Regions from separate parts of the Streptomyces sp. ALB3 genome, predicted to be linked through region 4. Evidence: riboswitches for the same ligand, from Rfam matches in the RefSeq annotation. Region 4 holds a riboswitch; each other region holds the start of a gene.
The links. Region 4 has a riboswitch for cyclic di-AMP ahead of ACHFIV_RS11060 (M23 family metallopeptidase). Riboswitches for the same ligand answer to the same signal wherever they lie in the genome.
Positions count from the first base shown of each region.

Region 1: linked by a shared signal. The riboswitch ahead of ACHFIV_RS28750 (transglycosylase family protein) and the one ahead of ACHFIV_RS11060 (M23 family metallopeptidase) in region 4 are both predicted to bind cyclic di-AMP.
Region 2: linked by a shared signal. The riboswitch ahead of ACHFIV_RS33065 (M23 family metallopeptidase) and the one ahead of ACHFIV_RS11060 (M23 family metallopeptidase) in region 4 are both predicted to bind cyclic di-AMP.
Region 3: linked by a shared signal. The riboswitch ahead of ACHFIV_RS07400 (M23 family metallopeptidase) and the one ahead of ACHFIV_RS11060 (M23 family metallopeptidase) in region 4 are both predicted to bind cyclic di-AMP.

Region 1 covers NZ_JBISCE010000044.1:34,997-41,967, reverse strand. Annotated here, with positions in the region: gene ACHFIV_RS28765 (nucleoside triphosphate pyrophosphohydrolase) at 1-167, shown strand, start outside; gene ACHFIV_RS28760 (cytochrome P450) at 164-1,459, shown strand; gene ACHFIV_RS28755 (transglycosylase family protein) at 1,565-2,575, shown strand; cyclic di-AMP (ydaO/yuaA leader) riboswitch at 2,866-3,035, shown strand; gene ACHFIV_RS28750 (transglycosylase family protein) at 3,036-3,728, shown strand; gene eno (phosphopyruvate hydratase) at 4,059-5,345, shown strand; gene ACHFIV_RS28740 (septum formation initiator family protein) at 5,438-5,908, shown strand; gene ACHFIV_RS28735 (DUF501 domain-containing protein) at 6,011-6,553, shown strand; gene ACHFIV_RS28730 (Ppx/GppA phosphatase family protein) at 6,588-6,971, shown strand, end outside.
Region 2 covers NZ_JBISCE010000046.1:661,944-668,914, reverse strand. Annotated here, with positions in the region: gene ACHFIV_RS33075 (PrsW family intramembrane metalloprotease) at 1-1,236, shown strand, start outside; gene ACHFIV_RS33070 (aldo/keto reductase) at 1,294-2,238, opposite strand; gene ACHFIV_RS33065 (M23 family metallopeptidase) at 2,450-3,490, opposite strand; cyclic di-AMP (ydaO/yuaA leader) riboswitch at 3,502-3,654, opposite strand; gene ACHFIV_RS33060 (PP2C family protein-serine/threonine phosphatase) at 3,888-4,985, opposite strand; tRNA gene ACHFIV_RS33055 (tRNA-Met) at 5,414-5,487, opposite strand; gene ACHFIV_RS33050 (hypothetical protein) at 5,702-6,001, shown strand; gene ACHFIV_RS33045 (FAD-binding oxidoreductase) at 6,231-6,971, shown strand, end outside.
Region 3 covers NZ_JBISCE010000008.1:106,546-113,516, reverse strand. Annotated here, with positions in the region: gene ACHFIV_RS07415 (bifunctional acetate--CoA ligase family protein/GNAT family N-acetyltransferase) at 1-1,658, opposite strand, end outside; gene ACHFIV_RS07410 (HPr family phosphocarrier protein) at 1,823-2,104, shown strand; gene ACHFIV_RS07405 (GntR family transcriptional regulator) at 2,287-2,991, opposite strand; gene ACHFIV_RS07400 (M23 family metallopeptidase) at 3,212-4,012, opposite strand; cyclic di-AMP (ydaO/yuaA leader) riboswitch at 4,028-4,195, opposite strand; gene ACHFIV_RS07395 (M16 family metallopeptidase) at 4,387-5,769, opposite strand; gene ACHFIV_RS07390 (M16 family metallopeptidase) at 5,796-6,971, opposite strand, start outside.
Region 4 covers NZ_JBISCE010000009.1:120,821-127,791, forward strand. Annotated here, with positions in the region: gene ACHFIV_RS11045 (helix-turn-helix domain-containing protein) at 1-596, shown strand, start outside; gene ACHFIV_RS11050 (DUF6126 family protein) at 696-884, shown strand; gene ACHFIV_RS11055 (tyrosine-protein phosphatase) at 894-1,718, opposite strand; cyclic di-AMP (ydaO/yuaA leader) riboswitch at 2,127-2,284, shown strand; gene ACHFIV_RS11060 (M23 family metallopeptidase) at 2,289-3,221, shown strand; gene ACHFIV_RS11065 (SGNH/GDSL hydrolase family protein) at 3,385-4,212, shown strand; gene ACHFIV_RS11070 (TetR/AcrR family transcriptional regulator) at 4,371-4,982, opposite strand; gene ACHFIV_RS11075 (pyridoxamine 5'-phosphate oxidase family protein) at 5,137-5,442, shown strand; gene ACHFIV_RS11080 (MBL fold metallo-hydrolase) at 5,564-6,760, shown strand; gene ACHFIV_RS11085 (PP2C family protein-serine/threonine phosphatase) at 6,830-6,971, opposite strand, start outside.

The DNA.
Region 1 (6,971 bases), on a different contig from region 4:
TGCCCGAGGGCGACGGGGTCGGCTACCGGCTCCTCGCCCTCGCGGTACGGGCCGAGCAGGACGGCACCGACCCCGAGGCCGCCCTGCGGGCCGCCGCCCGCGCCTACCGGGACGCGATCCGGGCGGCGGAAGGACTCGGGACCGGCCCGGATAGCGTCGAGGAGTGAACGACAGCCCCGGAACGGCCTCCACGCCCGACGCAGCGCCCGAACTCTTCACCTGGGAGTTCGCCACCGACCCCTACCCCGCCTACGCGTGGCTCCGTGAGCACAGCCCCGTGCACCGCACGGCCCTGCCGAGCGGTGTCGAGGCCTGGCTGGTGACCCGGTACGCCGACGCCAAGCAGGCCCTCGCCGACACCCGGCTCTCCAAGGACCCGGCCCACCACGCGGGGTCGGCGCAGGCCAAGGGCAGGACCGGCATCCCCGGGGAGCGCAAGGCGGAGCTGATGACGCATCTGCTGAACATCGACCCACCGGACCACACCCGGCTGCGCCGGCTCGTGTCCAAGGCGTTCACCCCGCGCCGGGTCGCGGAGTTCGCGCCCCGGGTGCAGGAGCTGACCGACCACCTCATCGACGCCTTCGTCGAGGAGGGGAAGTCGGACCTCATCCACGACTTCGCCTTCCCCCTCCCCATCTACGCGATCTGCGACCTGCTCGGCGTGCCGCGCGAGGACCAGGACGACTTCCGTGACTGGGCGGGCATGATGATCCGGCACGGCGGGGGGCCGCGCGGCGGGGTGGCCCGATCGGTCAAGAAGATGCGCGGCTATCTCGCCGAACTCATCCACCGCAAGAGGGAGGATCCCGGTGACGACCTGATCTCCGGGCTGATCCGGGCGAGCGACCACGGTGAGCACCTCAGCGAGAACGAGGCCGCCGCCATGGCGTTCATCCTCCTCTTCGCCGGTTTCGAGACGACGGTGAACCTCATCGGCAACGGCGTCTACGCGCTGCTGCGCAACCCGTCCCAGCGCGAGCGTCTGGAACGCTCGCTGGCCGCCGGTGAGACGGAGCTGCTCGCCACGGGCGTCGAGGAGCTGCTGCGCTACGACGGACCGGTGGAGCTCGCGACCTGGCGCTACGCCACCGAGCCCGTGACCCTGGGCGGTCAGGACATCGCGGCGGGGGACCCCGTGCTCGTGGTGCTGGCCGCCGCCGACCGGGACCCGGAGAGATTCCAGGATGCGGACACCCTGGATCTCGCGCGGAGTGACAATCAGCACCTCGGCTACGGGCACGGCATCCACTACTGCCTGGGGGCGCCGCTGGCCCGGCTGGAGGGCAGGGTGGCCCTGGCCACCCTGCTGCGACGCCTCCCCGACCTGCGGCTCGCCGCGGAACCTGCCGATTTGCGATGGCGCGGGGGGTTGATCATGCGTGGACTGCGCACGCTTCCTGTGGAGTTCGATCCCGGCCATCCGGTGGCAGAAGGTGACAGACTGTCAACTCCGTGACTTTCACGTGATCTCCGCTGCATCGACTTGTGACACACGTTCGAGTAGGGCTAGGTTCACCGTTCGACTCACCCGTCACATGTCAGTCACACGGAAGGCAATCCCATGGGCTCCGCGACCGGCAGACACCGTCGCCCTCGCCAGGCACCCGCCATCGTCGTCGCCGCAGGCGTCACGGGATCGGCCATCGCCATCCCGCTGCTCGGTGCGGGCGGCGCGCAAGCCGCCGACGCGTCGACCTGGGACCGGGTCGCCGAATGCGAGAGCGGCGGCATGTGGAGTGCCGACCTCGGCAACGGCTACTACGGCGGACTGCAGTTCTCGCAGGAGACGTGGTCGGCGTACGGCGGCACGGCCTACGCGCCGCGGGCGGACCTCGCGAGCCGCTCGCAGCAGATCGCGGTGGCGGAGAAGCTGCTGGACGCCAAGGGCCCCCAGGCGTGGGTCAGCTGCTCCGTGATCTCCGGGCTCGCCCTGGACGAGGGGCTGCCCGGCGTCGACCCGGGCGGCGAGCCGTCCGCCGAGCCCTCGGACACCGCGACCCCGTCCGAAACCCCCTCCTCCGAAGCGACGGACGCCGCCGGCGCGCCGGACGGGGCGGACGACTCCGCCGCGAAGGACGAGGCGGACGGGAAGGCGCCCGCCGGCGCGGCGGACCGGGAGGACGAGGCGAGCGGGAGCGGCGCGTCGCCGTCCGCCACCCCGTCCCCCGAAGCCTCCGGGACGCCCGGTGCGTCGAAGGACGACGGCGCGAAGGGCGGGAAGCACCGCGGTACACCGGCCCCCGAGGCGAGCGCGGAGGCGGAGCCGGGTGACGGGCGCGAGTCCGGCCGCCACGCCTCGCGCGGCGACTCCGGGGGGCGCCAGGGCGCGGACGGGACGTACACCGTCCGCGAGGGCGACAACCTCTGGGCGATCGCCGACGCGCAGGAACTCCCCGGTGGCTGGACCACGCTCTACGAGGCCAACAAGGACGAGCTGGGCTCCGACCCCGACCTGATCCTTCCCGGCCAGAACCTGGACCTCGGCCTCGCGGCCGACACGTCGAAGGCGCAGTCCGAGGAGCAGTCGCAGGCGCAGCCCGAGGGGCAGCCGGAGACCGCCGGCGCCAACTGACCCGAAGCGGGAAAACACCCCGAAACGGGGGGCAGTTCAGAGGCCTATGTCCACTTATGCGTAAGTGAGACATGGGTCTCTTTGCTTCAACTGGGGCGCTCTGCCCGTCCGGTCCGTCCGCATTGGCTCCGACCTGCGAAAACCACGCTCCGTGCTGGGTCATTAGGGACTGATCAACCGTTATGTCCATCTTTGAATGTGGGGGTTGGGTGTGATTACGGTCGGAGCCGCTCGCACCGCGGGCACCTTCGACCGTCACGCCGAATCCTGCCGTCGGCCGAAGGGGACCGACGCGTAAAGCGCCGTAGGCAGGAGCGGGGGACCCAGGTAAGTGCCGGACCCGGCCGTCGGACGACGGACCGGGAGCGGCTAGGGGTGAAGGCGTCCGTGATCGCGGACGGCCGGGCGACTCACAGCCCGAACCCGACAGCTCACCTCGTAGGCGTCGGTGAGGAGAACCATGCTGCTTTCCAGCAAGGGCAAGCACCGTCGCCCGTCCAAGGCCGTTCGTATCGCGACCCTGGCCGGTGTCACCGGTGCCGCCGTCGCCGTGCCGCTCATGGGTGCGACGGGCGCTTCCGCCGCCTCCGTCGAGACCTGGGACGCCGTCGCCCAGTGCGAGTCCGGTGGCAACTGGTCCATCAACACCGGCAACGGGTACTACGGCGGCCTGCAGTTCTCGCAGTCCAGCTGGGCGGCGGCCGGTGGCACGCAGTACGCCTCCCGTGCCGACCTGGCCACCAAGGGCCAGCAGATAGCCGCGGCCGAGAAGCTCCTCGACCTCCAGGGTCCCGGTGCCTGGGCCTGCGCGGGTGCCGGCGGCCTGACGGACGACGGTGTGGACCCGGGTGTCGACACCGGCTCCGGGAAGAACGGCGACACCGCGCCGGAGGCCGCGCCGGAGCGCAAGGCCGAGCAGCCCACCACGCGCAGCGAGAAGCGGACCGCCCCCGAGAAGACCGTCACCACCCCGACCGGGGAGAAGGTCGAGAAGGGTGACGGCGAGTACAAGGTGAAGGCCGGCGACACGCTCAGCAAGATCGCCGACGCGGAGAAGGTCAAGGGCGGCTGGGAGAAGCTGTTCGACCTGAACGACGACATCGTCGACAAGGCCGACCTGATCTTCCCGGGCCAGCAGCTCCACCTGAAGTAGCCGGAAGCGGCCCGGGGTCCTCCTCCGCCCCGTGGCACCGCTCCGGAGTTCCGGCCCGGCGCGCCGACCCCCCGCGCGCCGGGCCGGAGCCGTGTCCGGCACCCGCCGGGCGGCGCGCCTCGGTGGGCCCACCGAGGCGCGAGCGTTCAATTGTTGTGGTTACTTGCCAGTAGAATTCTGGAGCTTTGCCCGGAATGTGGGTCCTTGAGTCCTTTTTCGTCCCACGGGACGGGCGGACGGCCGACGGAGCGGGCCGGGCCGGTTAGGCTCGTGGCGCAAGGCCACAGTGACCCTGCACAACCAGTGTCAGATCCCAGAAGGAGATGCCTCGTGCCGTCCATCGACGTCGTCGTAGCCAGGGAAATCCTCGACTCCCGGGGCAACCCCACGGTCGAGGTCGAGGTTGGCCTCGACGACGGCAGCACGGGACGTGCTGCTGTTCCGTCCGGCGCCTCCACCGGTGCGTTCGAGGCCATCGAGCTTCGCGACGGTGACCCCAACCGCTACCAGGGCAAGGGCGTCGAGAAGGCCGTCCTCGCCGTGATCGAGCAGATCGGCCCGGAGCTCGTCGGTTACGACGCCACCGAGCAGCGCCTCATCGACCAGGCGATGTTCGACCTGGACGCGACCGAGAACAAGGGCTCCCTCGGTGCGAACGCCATCCTCGGTGTCTCGCTCGCCGTGGCGCACGCCGCGTCGGAGGCCTCCGACCTCCCGCTCTTCCGCTACCTCGGCGGCCCGAACGCGCACCTGCTGCCCGTTCCGATGATGAACATCCTGAACGGCGGCTCGCACGCCGACTCCAACGTGGACATCCAGGAGTTCATGATCGCGCCGATCGGCGCCGAGTCCTTCTCCGAGGCCCTTCGCTGGGGCGCGGAGATCTACCACACGCTGAAGAAGGTCCTCAAGACCAAGGGCCTGTCCACCGGTCTCGGCGACGAGGGCGGCTTCGCCCCCAACCTCGAGTCCAACCGCGCCGCCCTCGACCTCATCATCGAGGCCGTCAAGGAGGCCGGCTACGTCCCGGGCCGCGACATCGCGCTCGCGCTCGACGTCGCCGCGTCCGAGTTCTACAAGGACGGCGTCTACGAGTTCGAGGGCAAGTCCCGCTCGGCCGCCGAGATGACCGAGTACTACGAGGAGCTCGTCTCCGCGTACCCGCTGGTCTCCATCGAGGACCCGCTGTACGAGGACGACTGGGCCGGCTGGAAGGTCATCACCGACAAGCTCGGCTCCAAGGTGCAGATCGTCGGTGACGACCTGTTCGTCACCAACCCCGAGCGCCTCGCCCGCGGCATCGAGGAGGGCTCGGCCAACGCCCTGCTCGTCAAGGTCAACCAGATCGGTTCGCTGACCGAGACCCTGGACGCCGTCGAGCTGGCCCAGCGCAACGGCTTCAAGTGCATGATGTCCCACCGCTCCGGTGAGACCGAGGACGTCACCATCGCCGACCTCGCCGTCGCCGTGAACTGCGGCCAGATCAAGACCGGCGCCCCGGCCCGCTCGGACCGCGTCGCCAAGTACAACCAGCTGCTGCGCATCGAGGAGATCCTCGACGACGCCGCGGTCTACGCCGGGCGTTCGGCGTTCCCGCGGTTCCGCTTCGAGGGCTGACAGCCCCGCTCCGGAGCACAGCCTCCGTCCGTCCCCGCATCCGGTCCCGTACCGTGTGCGGGGACGGACGTGCGTAAGGGGAGGCGTGAGACATGGCCGGGAAGGACCGCGACCGGTTCTCCACCGCGACCAGGCTGCGACTGCTCGGCGAGCAGACGGCGGCCCGCGTCTACCGGTCGCAGAGCCGCCGCCAGGCCCGCCGCTCCCGGCTCACCGGCCGGGCCGCGTTCCTCGCGCTGATCGTCTGCTCCCTGGTGGTCGCCCTCGCGTATCCCATGCGGCAGTACATCTCCCAGCGCGACCAGATCGCGGAGCAGGAGAGGCTGTCGCAGGAGGCCCGGCAGCGTACGGAGGAGCTGCGCGACGAGAAGGCGCGGCTCAAGGACGACGCGTACATCCGTCGTCTCGCGCGTCAGCACCTCCACTACGTGCTGCCCGGCGAGACCGCTTTCACGGTGGTCGACCCGGACGCGGCCGAGGTGCGCCGGGGTGAGCCGGGGGCGACGGGACGCCCCTGGCACTCGAACCTCTGGGACGGCGTCGACAGCGCGGACCGCGAGTGACCGCGGCCTCGCGCCGGGCCCCGTGACCGCGCCGTCCGCTCCGCACCGGATCCTCTTCCCGTACCGCTTCCCACAGTCCGACCGATGACATCCAAGGCAGGCATGGACACGCCCCCTCCGCAGACCGAATCCACCACGCCCACCGATGCGGACATCGCCGCGTTCGAGCTCCAGCTCGGCCGGCCGCCGCGCGGTCTGCGCGCCATCGCGCACCGCTGCCCGTGCGGCAACCCCGACGTGGTCGAGACACAGCCCCGTCTGGAGGACGGCACGCCGTTCCCGACGACGTACTACCTGACCTGTCCGCGTGCCGCGTCCGCGATCGGCACGCTGGAGGCCAACGGGGTCATGAAGGAGATGACCGAGCGGCTCACGACGGACCCGGAGCTGGCCGCCGCCTACCGTGCCGCGCACGAGGACTACCTCGCTCGGCGCGACGCCATCGAGGTCCTGGAGGGCTTCCCGAGCGCGGGCGGCATGCCGGACCGGGTGAAGTGCCTGCACGTCCTGGTCGGCCACTCGCTGGCGGCGGGTCCCGGAGTGAACCCGCTGGGCGACGAGGCGATCGCGATGCTGCCGCAGTGGTGGGCGAAGGGTCCCTGCGTCACGCCGTGCGGCTCCGACGCCGGCTCCGACGCGTCCTGACCCCGTTCGCCACCCGTACGACCACAGGAGCCCCATGACCCGCGTTGCCGCCATCGACTGCGGTACCAATTCGATCCGCCTGCTCGTCGCGGACGTGGACCCCGCCGGCGGGCAGTTCACCGAACTCGACCGCCGGATGCGGATCGTCCGGCTCGGCCAGGGTGTCGACCGGACCGGCCGGCTGGCCCCCGAGGCACTCGAGCGCACCTTCGACGCCTGCCGTGAGTACGCGGATGTGATCAAGGAGCTCGGCGCCGAGCGGATCCGGTTCGTCGCCACGTCGGCCTCCCGTGACGCGGAGAACAGCGACACGTTCGTCCGGGGCGTCCTGGACATCCTGGGTGTCGAGCCCGAGGTCGTCACGGGCGACCAGGAGGCGCAGCTGTCCTTCGACGGCGCCACGAAGGAACTCGTGGGC
Region 2 (6,971 bases), on a different contig from region 4:
CAGACGGGCACCGAGGGCTTCCTGGTGGGGCTGGGGCTGGCCGTGCTGCCCGTGCCCCTGCTGATGGGCGCGTTCCGCTGGCTGGACCGGGTCGAGCCGGAGCCATGGCGGAACCTGCTGTTCGCCTTCTCCTGGGGCGCGTGTGCCGCCGCGCTCGTGGCGATCATCGCCAACACCTTCGCCACCCGGTGGATAGCGACGGCCACCGCGGATCCGGCGAGCGCCGACACCCTCGGGGCCACGGTCGTCGCCCCCGTCGTCGAGGAGGCCGCGAAGGCCGTCGCGGTCCTGTTGATCTTCCTCTTCCGCAGACGGCAGTTCGGCGGGATCGTCGACGGCATCGTGGTCGCCGGTTTCACCGCGACCGGCTTCGCCTTCACCGAGAACATCCTCTACCTGGGCAACGCCTTCGGCGAGGACCAGCAACAGGGGACCACGGGGTTCGCCTCGGTGACGGCGGGGACGTTCTTCGTCCGCGTGGTGATGTCACCGTTCGCGCATCCCCTGTTCACGGTGCTCTCCGGCATCGGCTTCGGCATCGCGGCACTCGGCGGGCCGCGCCACCGGGTGCGCCGCGTCCTCCTGCCCCTCCTGGGGCTCGTCCTCGCGATGGGCATGCACGCCCTGTGGAACGGCTCGTCGGCCTTCGGACCGTACGGCTTCTACCTGGTGTACGGCGCGTTCATGGTGCCGTCCTTCGGTCTCGTGACCTGGCTGGCCGTCTGGTCGCGCCAGAGGGAGCTGCGCACGCTCTCCACCGAGCTGCCGGTGTACGCGGCGGCCGGCTGGCTGACCCCCGCCGAACCGCTCGCGCTGGCCTCCATGAAGGCACGCGGCATGGCCCGGGACATGGCCAGGCACTGGCACAGCCTCCCGGATCGGGCGCGCGGCAGGGAAGCGGCCCGCGCCGTCGCGGAGTACGAGTCGTTCGCGACCTCGCTGGCCATGCTGCGCCGGAGGGCCCGCCACGACGGCGCCGGACCCGACTTCGCCCTCCGTGAGCAGGAGTTGCTGCACCACCTCTGGCACCGCCGGGACATCGCGGGACCCGCCCTGGCCTACGCGGCCCACGCGACGGGCCGGCTCAGCACCCGGCGGCCGTCGGTGCCGCCTCCGTTCCCCCGCCAGTTCCCGCACGGCGGCCCGCCGCCGCAGCAGCTTCCGGCACCGCACCGGCACTACGGCGGATACAACCCGTACATGGAGGACGGCGGACACCGCCCACCGCCCGGCTGACCGGGCCCGGCCGCTCCTGCGGAGTACCGGGCCCGGTCGTCCACGGCCGCACCTGGGTCAGGCTGATGCCTCCGTCAGGTCCGCCAGCTGCCGCTCGGTCAGCCGGAGCCCGTCCACCGCCATCAGTGCGGGCAACTGCTCGACCGTACGCGCGGAGGCGATGGGCGCGGTCACGGTCGGCCGGGAGGCAAGCCAGGCCAGTGCGACCGTGGCGACCTCGGCGTCGTGCTCCCGGGCGGTCCTGTCGAGCGCCGCGAGCACCTTGCGTCCGCGCTCGGTCTCCAGGTGCTTGCCCGCGCCCTCGGCCCTCGCGCTCTCGACCGGGGCACCCGTCCGGTACTTGCCGGTGAGGAAGCCCGAGGCGAGGGCGAAGTAGGGGACGGCGGCGAGACCGGCGCGGGAGGCCGTGTCCTGGAGCGCGCCCTCGTAGGTGTCGCGCGAGACGAGGTTGTAGTGCGGCTGGAGCGCTACGTAGCGGGCCATGCCCTCGCGCTCGGAGAAGTCGAGGGAGGCCTGGAGCCGCTCCGGGCTGATGTTGGAGGCGGCGATCTCCCGCACCGTGCCGGCCTTCACCAGCTGGTCGAGCGCGGTGATGATCTCCTCGACGGGCACGCTCTCGTCGTCGAAGTGCGTGTAGTAGAGGTCGATGTGGTCGGTGCCGAGCCGGCGCAGCGACGCCTCGGCCGCCTCCTTGACCGTGGTGGGCGAGAGACCCTTGTACGCGGGGTGGGCGCCCACCTTGGTGGCGATGACGACATCGTCGCGGCGGGAGCGGGCCGCCAGCCACCTGCCGATGAGGGTCTCCGACTCACCGCCCTCGTTGCCCGGCACCCAGGCCGAGTACGAGTCGGCGGTGTCGATGAAGTTGCCGCCGGCCGCCACGTAGGCGTCGAGGACGGCGAAGGTCCGGTCCTCGTCCGCCGTCCAGCCGAAGACGTTGCCGCCGAGAGCGAGAGGGAAGACCTTGAGGCTCGAGGAACCGAGCGGGCGCAGAGAAGTCATACCCGGGGACAACCAGTCGGCTGAGGCGACTATTCCGGTTCGGCTGGACACGGTCCGGGAAGACCGCCTCCCCGGACGGACCGGCGGCCCTGACGTCGGGGGGTCGTGCGTCAGGGCCGCCGGGGTTCGGTGCGCCGGCTGCCGACGCGCGGGGTCTTCCGTACCGATCGGGCCTGCTCGGTACCGGGCCGGACGGAAGACCCCCGGGGACTCAGATGGTGAGGCCCTTGCCGCGCAGCCAGCTCATCGGGTCGACGCCCGTGCCGTCCGCGGTGTGGATCTCCAGGTGCAGGTGGGCACCGGTCACGTTGCCGGTCGCACCGACACGGCCGATCGTCTGGCCGGTGGTGACCCGCTGACCGGCGGTCACGTCCATCGAGGACTGGTGGCAGTACCAGACCTCCGTGCCGTCGTCGAGCTCCAGGACCGTGCGGTAGCCGTACGACCCGGAGTAGCCGGCGGACTTCACCGTACCGCTGTGCACGGCCTTGACCGGGGTGCCCGTCGGAGCCGCGAAGTCCAGCCCGGTGTGGTGGCCCGAGGACCACATCGAACCGGCCTGACCGTAGGTCGAGCTGATGTAGTACGACGAGGTCGGGACGGCGTAGCTGGCGGCGAGCTTCGCGAGACGCTCGGCCTCCGCCTTCTTCTTCGCCGCCTCTTCCGCCGCCTTCTTCTCCGCGGCGGCCTCGGCTTCGGCCTTGCTCTGCTGCTTCGCCGCCTGGACCGCGGCTGCCTCGACCGCCGCCTGCTCCTGTGCCGCCCTGGCCACGGCATCGGCTCCGGCCTGCTGCTGCTCGGCCTGCTGGAGGATGCGGGCGCGCAGCGCCTCCCCCGCGTCGGTGGTGCCCTGCTCGGCCTCGGCGGCGGTGATGCCCGCGGTGGTGAGCGGGGACGACGCGGCGACCGTCGCGTGGTCCGGGTCGGCGTCACCGGACATGAACGCGCCCACGCCGGGAAGGGACTTGGCGTCGGGGAGATTGTCCGCGATGGAATCGGGAAGGGAGATGGAGACGGGCGGCTTGCTCTGCGCGGTGGCCATGCCACCGGCTCCGACGGCCGCGATGACGCCGACACCGAGGACGGTGGAGCTACGGGCGAGACCGCGCTGCTTGGCTACACGGTGCCGGCCGCGTACGGGACGGACGGACTCCTCGGTGGGATTCCATTCGTCCCACGTCCTGTCCTCATCGGCGAGGCCGCCGGTCCTGAAGGATGACGGTGCCTCGGGGGCAGGCTGGTTGGACGCCACGTGGGCGCGCTCCTTTCCTTCCTTCTCGCCTACCGGGTTAGCTGACGGGTTCGGAGCAGGAAGGTCTCCTACGGGCCCCTTCGCCTCTCACGAGACACAGGTGCCCGATTCACCCCATGTAGGTGGTTCCCCGGTTCCCTTGCGGAATTCGGCGCTGCGCACGGTGCCGTCTCTTGCGACGGCGGCTACAACCGCGCTGCGTTATCGAACGTTAATAGACGACCGGGTCCGATTCCAAGCTGTTCCCACAGATCGTTGATGGCTCTGGCCCGGACTTTCAGGGACCAAAGGGGCTCAAACGGGCGAGTTGAGTACACCTCATTCGGCCATCACTTTCTGACGTTGTGTCAACTGTTATGCGCAGTGAGGTCCTTCGACTACCGACGGTCGCGACCGGTCATTCACTGTCCCGCCGCACGATCTTCACCGTCGTCCGGCGTTCCTGCTGTCCCCGCGCGGGGCGGCCGACCGCGAGGAGTGCCAGGTCGTCCGTGGACCGGCCACCGGTGTGCAGCCGTACGTCGTCGGTGAGCGCGGACAGGAGTTCGTCGGGTCCCGGGAAGAGGCGGCCGCGCAGCCGGGCCGCCGGGTCGTAGAAGACGCCCTTGGCGTCCCGCGCCTCGGAGAGACCGTCGGTGAACGCCAGGAACATCGCCCCGGCCGGCAGCGTCCACTCGTCCGACCGGTCCGGCCACGCGTCCAGGCCCATCCCGAGCGGCAGGGCGGGCACGGTGGGCGACAGCACGTCCAGCGCCCCGTCCTCGTGCAGCACGAGCGGCTCGGGGTGACCGCGGTTGACGACCCGCAGTGTGTCCGAACCCGCCGGGATCTCCGCCAGGACGGCGGTGACGAACCCCTCCATCGAGTCGAGCCCGCCCCGTCGCGAGCCCTCACGGGCCAGTGCCCGCTCCAGCCGCTGGACCACCCCCTCCAGCGACAGCTCCTGCTCGGCGGCCTCCCTGAACGCCCCGATCACGACGGCCACGGCCGCCACCGCGTCCAGCCCCTTGCCCCGCACGTCCCCGACGACCAGCCGCACCCCGAACGGCGTGTCCGCGACGGCGAACAGGTCACCGCCGACGAACTCGTCCGCCTGTGCCGCCTCGTACCGCGCCGCGACCAGCAGCCCGCCGATCCGGTCCTCGGGCGTCGGGAGCACCGCGCGCATCGCCGTCTCCGCGATCACCCGGGCCGAGGCCAGCTGCTCGTTCCCGCGGCGCACCACACGGTTGATGACCAGGGACAGCGCGGCGACGGTGACCAGGGTGAGCAGGTCGGTGACCGGCATCACCTCGGTGAGCACGCCGTCCGAGACACGGATGGCGAGCACGACGAGGATCGCGGCCGCCCCGATCCGGACGGTGCCCGCCAACGAGAAGAAGGGAGCGGCGATCAACGGGGCGGCGGCGAAGAGCGGGACGGCGGTGACCTGGGACGGCGTCGCGAGGTCGACGATCACGCCGACGCAGATCATCAGGGCGGGCAGCACGCGCACGAACCGCCGGGAACGGACGTTCCCCGCAGCGCCCCCTCGCCGTCCGTCCGGCTTCCCCACCTGTGCACTCCCACCTGGTCCACCCACGGCTGCGGACGGTACCGCGCCCCGTCCGGCCCGACCGGAGCCACGCCGCGCGGCGACCCGTCTTCGGCCGAGGAGAAGAGCGCCGGAGCCCCGTCCTCCGTGGGTCAGTCGGAGAACCGGTGCTGCGCGTGGATCGTCAGTGCGTCCCGTGCGGAGACGGCATGTCCGTCCCCGTACCGATCGTAGTTGCTCCCGGAGCGGAGACCCGTGACGTGCGTACCCGTGAGGCGCACGCGCCTGCCCGTGAGGCGCACGCGCGGGTTCCCCGGCCACCGACGGCAGAGGTACCGGCATACGACGGAGGCCCGGATCCTCGAAAGGATCCGGGCCTCCGTCTTCAGTAGCGGGGACAGGATTTGAACCTGCGACCTCTGGGTTATGAGCCCAGCGAGCTACCGAGCTGCTCCACCCCGCGCCGTTGTGATTGCAACTCTACGCCATCCCGGACGGTGCTCCGACCACGTCAGGCCACCGCTCGCCACCCCGCTCACCGCCCGGTGACCACCCCGCGTGCACCCGAGACGCCAACACACAGCGGTGCCCGCGTAGTTGCCGGGCACGGCGGCGTGCCCAAGAGTGTTGCCGCACCCCCCGAATCCCGTGTCATTCCTGCCTGAAGGGCTTCCGTAATGTCCACATCGCACAGACCCGCCCCGATTCACCCGGCCGCGCCGTCGCCCCTGCGCGTGTCCCTCGTCAGCGGAGCGTTCGGCGCCGTGTTCGGCTCACTGATCAGCGCCGCCGTCAACTACCTGGTCATCGGCGTGCCCGGCAGTGCCTCCGTCAACGCGCTCAACCACGGGATATCGGGCCTGTTCAGCGGATTCGCGGCCGGGTTCATCGGGCTCATGGTGCATCTGCGCAAGAGCGAGGCACCGGCCCTCCCGGTGCCGTCGCGGGAGGACACCGCGGCCACGCAGCAGGGATGAGCCCACCGCCGCGCCCCGGTCCGCACACGCCACCCCGTGCGAACCGGACGGGGCGGGGGCGCGGCACCCCGCGATTGCGGGGCTTCCTGAGCGGCGGGACTCTGGAGGAGCAAGCTTTCGGTGTTCGGTCCCGTCTGCGCGGCATCCCCAGTGTCGGCGCCGGCCCAGCAGCCTCACCCGATCCGATCGTGCCAGGGGAGGCCGGGCGCACCCGCGCTAGGAGACCACCATGGACGGCACCCTTCTCGAGTCGATGAGAACCGCTCTGCGGGGACCGGTCATCGGCCCGGACGACGAGGAGTACGGGCAGGCCCGCGCGGTCTACAACGCCATGATCGACAAGAAGCCGGCGGCGGTGGTCAAGTGCCACGACACGGCGGACGTCATGGCGGCGGTCGACTTCGTCCGCGAGAACGGCCTGGACGTCGCCGTCCTGGGCGGCGGCCACAGCGGCCCCGGCCTCGGGCTCTCCGACGGGGCCGTCACCCTCGACCTCTCCCCCATGCGGGGTGTGCGGGTCGACCCGGCCACCCAGACCGCGCAGGCCGACGGCGGCGCGACACTCGGCGACTTCGACCACGCCACCCACGCGTTCGGTCTCGCCACCCCCGCGGGCATCATGTCCACGACCGGGATCGGCGGTCTCACCCTCGGCGGCGGCCACGGCTACCTCACCCGCAAGTACGGCCTCACGGCGGACAATCTGGTGTCCGCGGACGTGGTCCTGGCCGACGGCAGCTTCGTCGCCGCGAACCCGAGCGAGCACGCCGACCTGTTCTGGGCGCTGCGGGGCGGCGGCGGCAACTTCGGTGTCGTCACCTCGTTCGACTTCGAGCTGCACCCCGTGGACACGGTGGGGGTCGCCATCACCCTGTGGCCCCTGGACCTCTTCCACGACGTCATGCACTGGTACCGCGACTTCCTGCCGCAGGCGCCTGACGACCTCTACGGCTTCTTCGCCTCGCTGACC
Region 3 (6,971 bases), on a different contig from region 4:
GCGTACCGGAAGTCCTGGGGACTCGCCGCCGTGGTGAGGTCACGCGGCGGGCGCGGACGCAGCCCTTCCGCCAGACAGGCGTCGTACGTGAGCAGGCCGAGCGACTCCGAGTTGCCGAGGATCGCCACCCGGGGGCCGTCCGGCAGCGGCTGCCCGGCGAGGAGCAGGCCGACGTCCACCATCTCCGTCACGGTGTCGACACGGATCACGCCCGCCTGGCGCATCAGCGCGGAGACCGTGGCGTCGGGGATACGGCTGACCGGTACGGCGTGGCCCGGCGGGTTGGTCCCGCTGTGCCGGGCGCCCTTGACCACCACCACGGGCTTCACGGCGGCGGTACGGCGGGCGAGCCGGGTGAACTTGCGCGGATTGCCGAGTGATTCGAGGTACAGCAGGGCGACGTCGGTGCCCTGGTCCTCGAACCAGTACTGCAGGAAGTCGTTGCCGGAGACATCGGCCCGGTTGCCCGCCGAGATGAAGGCCGACAGCCCGGCTCCCCTGCGGTGGAGACCGGAGAGGAGCGCGATCCCGATGGCGCCGGACTGGGTGAAGAGCCCGATGCGCCCGGGCTCCGGCGACTCGGGGGCGAGGGAGGCGTTGAGGCGGACCGCGCCGGAGGTGTTGATGATGCCGAAGGCGTTCGGGCCGATGATCCGCATGCCGTACGAGCGGGCCTGCCTGACCAGCTCCCGCTGCCGCTCCCGGCCTTCGGCCCCGCGCTCGGCGTAACCGGCTGAGAGGACGACGAGGCCCTGGACCCCGTGTTCACCGCAGTCCGCCACGACTTCGGGCACCCGGTCTGCGGGGACGGCGACGACCGCGAGGTCGACCCGCTCCCCGATCTCGCCCACCGAGCGGTGCGCCGGCACTCCGTCGACCGTGTCCGTGCCGGGTGCGAAGGACGTGTTCACCGCGTAGGCGCGTCCGGTGAAGCCGGAGCCGAGGAGGTTGCGCAGCACCGTCCGGCCCACACCGCCGGGCACGCGGCCGACGCCGACGACCGCGACGGATCCGGGGGCCAGCAGCCGCTGCACGGAGCGAGCTTCGGCCCGCTGCTCCCGAGCCCGCTGGACGGCGAGGGACTCGGCCGTGGGTTCCAGGTCGAGGGTGAGGTGGACGGAGCCGTCCTCGAAACTTCGCTGCTGGGTGAACCCGGCGTCCCGGAACACCTTGATCATCTTGTTGTTGGCGGGCAGCACCTCGGCTGCGAACCGGCGGATGCCCCGCTCTCTCGCCACCGCCGCGATGTGCTCGAGGAGGGCCGACGCGACTCCGCGCCCCTGATGGGCGTCCTGTACGAGGAAGGCGACCTCGGCCTCGTCCGCGGGAGCCGAGGCGGGCCGGCCCTGCTCGTTGATCCGGTCGAAGCGGACGGTGGCGATGAAGTCACCGCCGATCGTGACGGCCAGTCCCACCCGGTCGACGTAGTCGTGATGGGTGAAGCGGTGCACGTCCCGGGCGGAGAGACGCGGATACGGGGCGAAGAAGCGGTAGTACTTCGACTCGTCGGACACCTGCTCGTAGAAGCTGACCAGCCGCTCGGCGTCTTCCGTGGTGATGGGCCTGATGCGCGCGGTGCCACCGTCACGGAGCACCACGTCCGCCTCCCAGTGGTCGGGGTACGCGTGATGCGGACTCTGCTCCGGAGTGGGCTCCATGGGCAAAGCCTACGGCTCGTCGCACCGGTCGCGGCGGGATCCCGGGAAGGGCACGCTGAGGGAGCCGGCGGACGGTGGGCGGCCTGCGGCGGTGCCGGGCACAGCAGTGCGCACTGCATGAGAGACTGGTCTAGACAACCCATTGATACGTGAAGGGCAGAACCATGGCTGAGCGCCGCGTCAACGTCGGTTGGGCCGAGGGCCTGCACGCCCGCCCCGCTTCCATCTTCGTCCGTGCCGCCACGGCCTCCGGTGTCCCGGTGACCATCGCCAAGGCGGACGGCAACCCGGTGAACGCGGCTTCCATGCTCGCGGTGCTCGGTCTGGGCGCCCAGGGCGGCGAGGAGATCGTGCTCGCGTCCGAGGCGGACAACGCCGAGGTGGCTCTGGACCGCCTGGCGAAGCTGGTCGCCGAGGGGCTCGAGGAGCTTCCGGAGACCGTCTGATCCCGGCCGCTGCGAGCCGGGACACTCTCTGCGGAAAAGCCGCGGCATCCCCACCGGGAGCCGCGGCTTTTTCTGTTTTCCCTGACCGGTCCGCACCTATCGGCCGCACCTTCGGAAAACACGAGAAGGGCAGCGAAAAGAAAGCCCTCCGCTAAACACCCTCTTTGTATACGGCGCAATTGTTAATGGCGCACTCCCGCGATGTTTACGGGGTGTTGCGAAGACCTCACCCGCGCCGCTCCCGCGGTGTGCCCGGGCCGGTCCGCGCGCCGGAGCCGGTGGGCGGCACCGGCCCTCTCGGCGTGCTGGGCGGCGAGCGCCCTGGCCCGCTCGGGGTCGCGGCGCGCCACCGCGTCGACGAGGGCACCGTGCTCGGCCCAGGAGTCCGCGGGGAGGGCCGGCTGCTCCACCGCGTACATCCAGGCGATCTTGTGCCGGAGCTGGGTGAGCAGGGCGATGAGCGCGGGGCTCCCCGAGGCCTGCGCCAGCGTCTCGTGGAACCAGCCGCCCAGGGAGCGCAGGTCCTCCCCCTCACCTCGCCGTACGCGCTCCTGCCCCAGTCTGACCAGGCCGCGGAGCACCTTGAGGTGCGCCTCCGTACGGCGCTGCGCCGCGCGGGCCGCACCGAGGGGTTCAAGCAGCATCCGGATCTCCAGGAGATCGGCGGCCTCCTGCTCCGTGGGTTCGGCCACGCAGGCGCCGGCGTGCCGGCGGGTGACGACGAAACCCTCGGACTCCAGGGTGCGCAGCGCTTCGCGCACGGGGACCCGGGACACACCGTAGCGGCGTGCGAGCACCTCCTCGGTGAGGCGGCTGCCGCGCGCGAAGACACCGGAGACGATGTCGTCACGGATTGCCGTGCATACCGAATGCGCGGGAATGCGCATGTCCGAACCTCCGCCTTAATCCCCGCGGAACGCGGCCGATCGACGCCTGTTCCGTGACTCTATTGCAACCGGCCCGAATTTCCGATGGCGGGGTGGAATCCATGGATATCTTTTGGCCAGGGAGCACTTCCGTGACGGCTTCGGCCACTTCTTCGCGGAAGACGGCGAAGGCCCCGGCGGGAGCCGGGGCCTACGTCGGAACGGTCTCGTGCGGCGTGTGTCAGACCTGGACGCCGTGGGCGCGGAGGTAGGAGACGGGGTCCATGTCCGAGCCGTACTCGGCGGTGGTCCGGGCCTCGAAGTGCAGGTGCGGTCCCGTGGAGTTGCCGGTCGAGCCGGAGAGACCGATCTGCTCACCCGAGCCGACGCTCTGGCCGACGGAGACGCCGATCGAGGAGAGGTGGCCGTACTGGGTGTACGTGCCGTCCTTCATCCGGAGCACGATGTTGTTGCCGTACGCGCCGCCCCAGCCCGCCTCGACGACCGTGCCGGCACCGACCGCGACGACGGAGGTGCCGGACGCCGCCTGGAAGTCCACACCGGAGTGGCTGCCGGACGACCAGAGCGCGCCGCCCGACCGGTAGCCGGTGGTCACGTGCGAGCCGGCGACCGGGAGGTGGAAGGCGTTCAGGCGGGCGCGCTCGGCGGCGCGGGCGGCACGCGCCTTCTCCTCGCGCGCTTCCTCGGCACGGGCCTCGGCCTTGCGCTTCGCCTCGGCCTTCGCCTTCGCCTTCGCCTTCGCCTCCGCTTCGGCCTTCGCCTTCGCGGCGATCTCGGCCTGGCGCTGCTGCGCCTCGGCCTGGGCGTCGATCTGGGCGGCGAGGGTGGTGTCGAGGGCGACGGTCTGCGTCAGACCGGTCCCGGCGGCGGCGACCGCCTCGGAGTCGGCGGCGAGGGCCGGGGAGGCCGTGGCGCCGAGGACGCCGGTGGTGGCCAGGGCCGCGATACCGGCGGCCTTGGCGCTCTTACGCGTCAGGCGGCTCGGGGCACGGTGCTTCCCGGTGGCACGGATGAACGCCATGGAGGGGCTGGTTTCCTTTCCTTCCTTCTCGCCTACCGGGTTAGCTGACGGGTTCGGAGCAGGAAGGTCTCCTACGGGCCGCTGCGCCTCTGGCGAGGTACAGCGATCCGATTCACCCCAGGGACTTCATGGGTCCCCGGCTCCCCAGGCTCGCGCCTGACGGGGACTCGGCGATGGCTGTCCGTGCGCCGCGGGCGCGGCAGTCGTCCGGCGGACAGCCGGGCCGACGCTAGGACGGGCCGCTTTCCCTCGCCAAACAGAAAGGGCCTTTTGTCGCACATCCCACAGGACGAACGGCACCGTTCTCAGCAAATCGGACACACGGCGGGACCCCGGCACGTGTCCGCGCCGGGGTCCCGCCGTGTCCCGTCCGGTCAGCCGCTGACGACCGACACCTCGCCGATACCGAGCGCCCTCACGGGCTCCGCGATCTGCGCGGCGTCCCCGACCAGGACGGTGACCAGACGGTCCACCGGGAACGCGTTGACCACGGCGGCGGTCGCCTCGACCGTGCCGGTCGCGGCCAGGCGGGCGTACAGCTGGGCCTGGTAGTCGTCCGGGAGGTGCTGCTCCACCTGATCGGCCAGGGTGCCGGCGACGGAGGCCGCCGTCTCGTACTTCAGCGGGGCGACGCCCACGAGGTTCTGCACGGCGGTCTCGCGCTCGGCGTCGGTGAGGCCCTCGGCCGCCAGGGTGCGCAGGACCTTCCAGAGGTCGTCGAGCGCGGGACCGGTGGACTCGGTGTCCACGGAGCCGCTGATGGCGAGCATCGCGGCGCCTGTGGCTCCGGATGCCGAACCGGGAGCGGTCGAGCGCAGCACCTGGCCGAACGCCCGCACGCCGTAGGTGTAGCCCTTCTCCTCACGGAGCACGCGGTCGAGCCGGGAGGTGAGGGTGCCTCCGAGGCAGTACGTGCCGAGTACCTGGGCGGGCCACACGCTGTCGTGCCGGTCCGCGCCGATCCGGCCGATCAGCAGCTGCGTCTGCACGGCCCCGGGGCGGTCCACGATGACCACGCGGCCGGTGTCGTCCGCGGTGATCGGGGGCACGGGCCGGGCCTGTCCGGCGTTGCCCGACCAGTCCCCGAGGGTCTCCGCGAGCAGTGCGTCGAGGTCCACCTCGGTGAGGTCGCCCACGACGACCGCCGTCGCGGTGGAGGGACGGACGTGGGCGTCGTAGAAGGCGCGTACGGCCGCGGCGTCGATCCGCCGGACCGTCTCCTCGGTGCCCTGGCGCGGACGTGACATCCGCGCGGTGGCGGGGAAGAGCTCCTTGGAGAGCTGCTTCGCCGCCCGCCTCGCCGGGTTGGCCTGCTCGTGCGGGATCTCGTCGAGGCGGTTGCCCACCAGGCGCTCGATCTCGCTCTCGGAGAAGGCCGGGGCCCGCAGGGCTTCGGCGACCAGGCCGAGGGCCTTGGCCAGCCGGGAGACCGGGACCTCCAGCGAGACACGGAGTCCCGGGTGGTCCGCGTGGGCGTCCAGTGTGGCGCCGCATCGCTCCAGCTCCGCGGCGAACTCCTCCGCGGAGCGCTTGTCCGTACCCTCGGACAGCGCGCGCGCCATGATCGTGGCCACCCCGTCCAGGCCCTCGGGCTCGGCGTCCAGCGGGGCGTCGAGGAAGATCTCCACGGCGACGACCTGCTGGCCCGGGCGGTGGCAGCGCAGCACGGTGAGCCCGTTGGACAGAGCGCCGCGCTCGGGCGCGGGGAAGGCCCATGGCCTGGCCTCGCCGGCGGTCGGCTGCGGGTGGTACTGCATCGCTACTCCAGTCACGGCGGCGTCGGTCACTTGTCGGCCCCCTCGTGCGCGTCGGTGCCGTCCGTCTCGTCGGCCGGTTCGACCGGTTCGTAGACCAGGACCGCACGGTTGTCGGGGCGCAGGTGCGCCCGGGCGGCGGCCTTGACCTCGTCGGCCGTCACGTCGAGGACGCGGCCCACCGCGGTCAGGGCGAGCTGCGGGTCACCGAACAGGACCGCGTAGCGGCAGAGTTCGTCCGCGCGGCCGGCGACCGTGCCGAGCCGGTCGAGCCACTCGCGCTCCAACTGCGCCTGGGCGCGTTCCATCTCCTCCGGGGTGGGGCCCTCCTCGGCGAACCGGGCCAGCTCCTCGTCGACGGCGGCCTCGATCTGCGGCACCTCGACGCCACCGGACGTCTTGACGTCCAGCCATCCCAGCGAGGGCGCGCCGGCCAGCCTGAGCAGCCCGAATCCCGCGGCCACCGCCGTACGGTCACGGCGGACCAGGCGGTTGTGCAGGCGGGACGACTCGCCACCGCCGAGCACGGTCAGCGCCAGGTCGGCGGCGTCGCACTCGCGCGTGCCGTCGTGCGGCAGGCGGTAGGCGGCCATGAGCGCACGCGCGGGGACCTCCTCCTGGACCACTTCGCGTAGCTGCTCGCCGATGATGCCGGGCAGCGAGCCGTCGCGCGGGGGCTGCTTGCCGTCGTGGGAGGGGATGGAGCCGAAGTACTTCTCGATCCAGGCGAGCGTCTTCTCCGGGTCGATGTCGCCGACCACGGAGAGCACCGCGTTGTTCGGCGCGTAGTAGGTCCGGAAGAACGCCTGCGCGTCCTCCAGGGTCGCCGCGTCGAGGTCGGCCATCGAGCCGATCGGCGTGTGGTGGTACGGGTGGCCCTCCGGGTAGGCGAGGGCGGTGAGCTTCTCGAAGGCCGTGCCGTACGGGACGTTGTCGTAGCGCTGGCGGCGCTCGTTCTTCACGACGTCCCGCTGGTTCTCCATGGACTCCTCGTCGAGCGCGGCGAGCAGCGAGCCCATCCGGTCGGCCTCGAGCCACAGGGCCAGTTCGAGCTGGTGGGTGGGCATCGTCTCGAAGTAGTTGGTGCGTTCGAAGCTGGTCGTGCCGTTCAGGGAGCCGCCGGCCCCCTGCACCAGCTCGAAGTGCCCGTTCCCCTTGACCTGCCCGGAGCCCTGGAACATCAGGTGCTCGAAGAGGTGGGCCAG
Region 4 (6,971 bases):
CGGACGAGCTCCCGGGGATCGCGCCGCGCCTGCGCGACCTGCGCCGCAGCCGTGGCCTCACCCTGGAGACGGCGGCGGGACGCGCGGGGCTGTCCCCGGCCCACCTCTCCCGGCTCGAGACGGGCCGGAGGCAGCCATCGCTGCCGATGCTCCTCGGACTGGCCCGTGTCTACGGTACGACCGTCTCCGAGCTCCTGGGCGAGATGCCTACCGATCGTGACGCGATCGTCCGCGGCGGTCCGCCCGAAGGGGCGCCGCGCGGTACGGAAGCGGGCGGCTGGCTCTACCGGCAGGCCGGTGGGCCGGGCCGCGCCATGCAGGCCCTGCGGGTCCGTGTCCCGTACGGCGCTGAGGACGATCTCGTACGCGTGCATCCCGGCGAGGAATGGCTGTACGTCCTCGACGGCCGGCTGCGGGTGGTGCTCGGGGAGACCGTGCACGACCTCGAGCCGGGGGACAGCGCGCACTTCGACTCGCTCACCCCGCACCGCATCGCCGCGCTCGACGCCGACGGGGCGCGCCTGCTCTTCGTCCACACGCTGCTGCAGAGCCCGGCAGCCGAGCTGTGCCTGGGTGGCGGAACGCACCGGCTCTGATCCCGCACGCTCACCGCGCGCATTCCTCGCCACCCGCGCACCCTCGTCACCGCGCTCCCTTCGTCACCCCGGCCCGAGAGGCCGGAAGAGAGGAAAGCCATGTCGGATCCGGAGTACTACGACCCCGAGTACTATGACCCGCTCACGCCGCGCAGGCCGAAGACCGGGGACACGCAGGAACGCCGGATGCCCCGGGGGCTCGTGATCCGGCTCATCGCCTACCTGGTCGCCGGGCACGTCGTCGCGGCCTTCCTCTTCCTGCTCTTCACCGTTGCCGGCAAGGGATGATCCCCGGCGTCACGCGCCGTCGACGAGGCGCTCGCGCAGCTTCGCACGGGTCTCGTCGCTGATCTTCAGACCGTCGCGGAGGTAGCGGTCCGTGCTGCCCCAGATCTCCGCGATGGTGGCGAACGCCGCGTCCAGGTACTCGGCGCGGGCGCCGAAGAGCGGGTTGAGCAGTTCCATCACCTCGTCGGACATTCCTGCCGACGACATGTCGCTGCGACGGACCTTGTAGCGGCGGTGCGCGTCGTTCGACTTGAGGTAGTCGGCCTCGATGGCCTCCTTCTCGACCCCGACCGCGAGCAGCGAGACGGCGACGGACAGGCCCGCCCGGTCCTTGCCGGCCGCGCAGTGCATAAGCGCCGGGACGCTGTCCTCGGCAAGTGCGTGCAGCACGCGGCTGTGTTCGGCGGTGCGGTCCCTGATGATCGAACGGTACGAGGCGATCATGCGCTCCGACCCCTTGCCGTCGGCGAGGATCGAGCGCAGCTGCTGGATGTTCCCGTCGCGCACCAGCCGCCAGAACTCCGCGCCGTCGGCCGGGTCGGACAGAGGGATGCTGACATTCCGGACACCGGGGAGTTCCACGTCGAGTCCGTCGAGTTTGTGGTCCGCCGCGTTGCGGAAATCGAAGATCGTGTGCAGGCCGAGCCCGGCGAGGAACGCGGCGTCGGCCTCGGTGGCGTGGGCGAGGTGGCCGCTGCGGTAGAGGCGTCCGTAGCGCACGGTGCGGCCGTCCACCGTCGGAAGCCCCCCGACGTCACGGAAGTTGCGGACACCGGTCAGGCTGACCTCTGTCGGCTCGGGGCCGACCGGCGGGACCTCTGGCAGCTGCGTCACAAGGGCTCCTGGGGTGTCGGGCGCCGGCGCCGCTCGCCGACGGGGGCACGCCCGCGACGATACGACACGGCTGCAGTGGGCATGTGTCTCGGTCGCCCTTCGAGGCGTCAGGGGTGGCAGCCATGACATGTCCGTATTGGTGTATTTAGGCGAACATGCCCTGCTTGTGCGGCAGATGGTGTGAGGTGGGTGAGCGGGATCATATCCGTGACGGTGCGTGGTGAAGGCGCCGACGGGTATTCCTGATGCCGTGCGGAAATCCAAGATCCCTTATCCACGGAGTGTGACGGGAATTCCGTACCGGAAATGAAGCATGGATTCCGGTACGCATTCCGCGGCTTGTTCGTGGGGACCCGGCTCGCTTACGGTCACGGTCAATCCGGACGGAACGCCTAATCCTGCCGCCGCCCGGAATCCGCACCGACTCACGTGTGGCAGGAGCGGGGGAACCAGGTAGGCCGCCGGCCGGAGGGATCCGGACGGCTCGGGGTCAAGTCGCGCACCGCGCGGCCGGGCAGCTCCAGTCCGAACCCGACAGCTCACCTCGCAGGCGCCGGAGAGGAATGCCCCATGCCCGCAAAAGGCAAGCACCGTCGTACGAAGACCGGCCCGATCTCCCGTGGCGTTCTTGCCGCAGGGACCGGCGGCGCCGTTCTCGCCCTTCCGCTGATCGGCGCCACCGGCGCCCACGCGGCGGAGCAGGCGGCACCGGCCGCCACGTCCGTCGCCGCGCACAGCGCCCCCGCGTCGGCGGCGAAGGCCACCCCGAAGACCTATTCCGTGGTCTCCGGCGACTACCTGGCCAAGATCGCGGCCGACCAGAAGGTCAAGGGCGGCTGGCAGAAGCTGTACCAGGACAACCGTGACGTCGTCGGCGAGAACCCGAGCCTGATCTTCCCGGGCATGAAGCTGACCCTCGCCGCCAAGGCGTCGGGACCGGCCGAGAAGCCCGCCGAGGCGGCTCCCTCGAAGGCGAAGTCCGCCGCCCCGGCCGAGAAGTCCGCGGCTCCGGCCGAGAAGGCCGCCGCCCCGGCCGAGAAGGCGGAGGAGAAGGCCGCGGCGACCACCGGATCCGGTGCCTCACAGAGCAGCGGCTCCGGCTACGTGAGCCCGGTCGAGAACGGCGGCGTCAGCACTCAGTACCGCGCCTCCGGCGCCAGCTGGTCCAGCGGCTACCACACGGGCTCCGACTTCCAGGCGGCCTCCGGCACCAGCGTCCGCTCCATCGGCCCGGGCACCGTGGTCTCCGCGGGCTGGAGCGGCTCGTACGGCAACGAGGTCGTCATCCAGCACACCGACGGCATGTACTCCCAGTACGCGCACCTGTCCTCCCTCGCGGTCTCGGCCGGACAGACGGTGACCGGCGGCCAGCAGATCGGCCTCTCCGGCTCCACCGGCAACTCCACGGGCCCGCACCTCCACTTCGAGGTCCGGACCGGCCCGAGCTACGGCTCGGACGTCGACCCGATCGCCTACCTGCGTTCGCACGGCGTCTCGATCTGAGGCACAGCACCTGACGGTGCGTGAAAGGGGCGGTGCGCTGCGGCGCACCGCCCCTCTCCTTATTCCGGCTTTACCAAAAACTGACCGGGTGGTCTTTCTCACCACCCGTCAACCCCTTATTACGGTCGCGTAGGTCACATTCGAGGGTGCAGGATAAGCCCTTGTGGCAGACGATTCGAGAAACAGACAACGAGGCACCATCGGGTCGTACGCAGCGATCGGCGACAGCTTCACCGAAGGGGTCGGGGACCCGGGCCCCGGCGGGACGCTCGTCGGCTGGGCGGACCGGCTAGCGGTCCTCCTCGCGGACCAGCTCCCCGTCCCCGGTGCGGTGGTGGGCCCCGCGGACGACACGCACGGAAATTTCCGGTACGCCAATCTCGCCGTACGCGGACGCCTCCTCGACCAGATAGTCGAGGAACAGGTCCCCCGCGCCAAGGAGCTGGCACCTGACCTGGTGAGCTTCTGCGCGGGCGGGAACGACATCCTGCGTCCCGGTTCGGACCCGGACGACGTGGCGGAACGCTTCGAGCGCGCGGTAGCCGAGCTCACGCAGGCGGTCGGCACCGTCATGGTCACCACCGGCTTCGACACCCGTGGGATCCCCGTGCTCAAGCATCTGCGGGGCAAGATCGCCATGTACACCGCACACGTGCGGTCCATCGCGGACCGCTACGACTGCCCGGTGCTGGACCTGTGGTCCCTGCGGTCCGTGCAGGACAGGCGGGCCTGGGACAACGACCGGCTGCACCTCTCCGCGGAGGGGCACACCCGGGTCGCGCTGCGCGCCGCCCAGGTGCTCGGGCTCGACGTACCGGCCGACCCCGATCAGGTGTGGCCTCCGCTGGCGCAGCGTGGAGCACTCGAGGTCCGGCGCGACGACATCCAGTGGGCGCGTGAGTACCTGGTCCCGTGGATCGGCCGCCGACTGCGGGGCGAGTCCTCCGGGGACCACGTCGCGGCCAAACGGCCCGATCTGCTGCCGCTCTGACCTGCCGTCCGCCGAGGCGCGTCAGCGGGTGACGAGGGGGGTGGGGTGCCGGGCGGTCCGCGTCCGCCCGGAGCGGGCTCACGCGCCGGGCGGGCGGACACCCGCTCCAGCACACCGCCCGCGAGCCCCCTGGGGGACGCAAGCCGCGTCCGGCGGCCTCAGGCGGTCAGGACCTCGTGGTCGATGCCGAGTTCGCGGGCGAGGGCCTCTTCCGTCCACTGCAGCATGGTGGCCCGGGAGAGCGGACCGGCGTACGAGGTCATCTGGACGGCCAGCCCGTCCAGGAGGGCTGTCAGCCGCCAGGCCACGGACATCGGATCCTCGCAGTGGAACTCACCCGCCGCCGCGCCCTCCTCGATGACCTCGGCCAGCTCCGCCTTCCACTGCTGGTCGAGGTCTCCGGCCACGTCGCGCAGCACCGGATCACGCAGGGAGGACGCCCAGCCCTCGATCCACAGCCGCCACCCCTTGGCCTGCCCGGTCGGCGCGTACCAGCGGACGGCCGCCCTGAGCCGGCGGACCGCGCTGGTACGGCGGGTCAGCAGCTTGCGAAGATGGGCGAGATCGGCTTCCGCGGCGTAGGCGAACGCGGCGGCGACCAGCTTCTCCTTGGACGAGAAGTGGTACAGCACCAGGGCGTTGCTCACCCCGAGAACAGCGGCCACATCGGCGATCCGGACCGCGGAGACGCCGCGCACCTCGATCTGCTCGACGGCAGCGCGCAGGAGCTCTTCACGACGCTCCGCCACGCTCAGCCGTACTCTTGCCACCCGGTTACCTTAGCCAACGCCGTGGACGTGGCCGCCGCCCCGGTCCCCGGCCTCCACCGGCACCACCCGAACCGCTCCGCCATGACCGGCAGCCGGGCCGCGGCGAGCACCCCGGACGCGGAATCCTGCGGAGTGTGTGGACGTTGGAGTCGGCATGACGGACTTCGAACCAGGGCGCGCGGCGCTGCTCCGCATCCTCGGGGAGTACGACGGCGGGGTGCCCGTCACGCTCAAGCCGGACGGCAGGCCCCGGCTGTCCAACGTGCATCACGCCTACTACCCCGAAGGCGGGCTGATCCGTGCGTCCGTCACCGAAGGCCGGGCGAAGACCCGCGACCTTCGCCGGGATCCGCGAGCGAGCCATCACGCGCTGGACCGTCGCCGACGGGGTGACGGTTCAGGACGCGGAGTGGTCCTGACCCTGCGGATCGACCACGTCCACGGCCGGCCGGCCGCCTGACGCGGCACCTCCTGCGGGACGGCCGCGGGAGTGCGCCCCGGGACGCACCCTCCCCGGTCGGACTCCCGCCCCGCCGAACCTCCCGACCATAATGAGAAGACCGACTCCCTCAGGAGATGCTGTGACCGGCGCCGACCACCAGTCCTCGCTTCGTACCCGACTCCGCTCGCTGCGCCCCGACGCCTTCGGAGCGGACCCGGCCGGAGCCCGGATGGAGCGGATCCGCCGCTCGCCCAACTTCGCCGACGGAGTGTTCCAGAACCCGGAAGGGGCGCGGACCAGGCCCTCCGGCTCCATGCTCGAATTCGCCAAGGTGTACTTCCGCAAGGAGGAACGGGTCCGTAGGTCCCCGCTCGGTACCGTGCCCGTCCATGCCACGACCCTGGCCGATCTGGCCACGCCGCCGGCGACGGGCCTGCGGGTGACCTGGCTGGGCCACTCCAGCGTCCTCGTCGAGATCGACGGCCGCAGGGTGCTGTTCGACCCGGTGTGGGGCGAGCGCTGCTCGCCCTTCCCGTTCGCCGGACCCAAGCGGCTGCACCCCGTCCCACTGCCGCTCGCCTCGCTCGGGCCCGTCGACGCCGTCGTGATCTCCCACGACCACTACGACCACCTCGACCTGCCCACGATCAGGACTCTGGCCGGGACGGACACGGTCTTCGCGGTGCCCCTCGGCGTCGGTGCCCACCTGGAGCGGTGGGGGGTGCCCGTGGAACGGGTCCACGAGCTCGACTGGAACGAGACGGCGCACGTCGCGGGTATCGGCTTGACGGCCACCCCGGCGCGGCACTTCTGCGGGCGCGGTCTGCGCAACCAGCAGCACACGCTCTGGGCGTCGTGGGCCGTCGCGGGCCCGGAGCACCGTGTCTTCCACAGCGGGGACACCGGCTACTTCTCCGGTTTCCGTGAGATCGGGGCGGAGCACGGCCCCTTCGACGTGACGATGATTCAGGTCGGCGCCTATGCGGAGTACTGGCCCGACATCCACATGACTCCGGCCGAGGGCATGCGTGCCCATCTGGACCTCCAGGGCGGGAAGCCGCACGGCGCGCTGCTGCCGATCCACTGGGGCACCTTCAACCTGGCCCCGCATCCGTGGGCGGAACCCGGGGAGTGGATGAAGGACGCCGGGGAGGAGTCAGGGCAGAAGGTGGCACTCCCTCAGCCGGGGGAGCCGTTCGAGCCGGCGGGCAGTGTTCCCTCGGACCCCTGGTGGCGGGCGGTCTCCACCCCTGTCGCACATCCGTGGCGTGGCGCCGGGGTGACGGACGCCGTACCCGTCCACAAGGAAGAAGTCGACCTCGCGGGCGAGCGATGACGGAGGGCAGCCGGAATTTCGGCGAGCTCGTTCGGTCCCTGGGTGACATGCCGTCGGTCAGTCGCCGGCTCACTGCTGCTCATCACCGGGAGCTCGGGGCACGTTGATGGCGAGAACGGCGGTGTCGGCGTCCACGCCGGTGCCGAAGGTGTCGAGCAGGTCGCGGACCGCGTCGATCGTCGCTGTTGCGGTGGTGGGCGCGAGGCTGCGG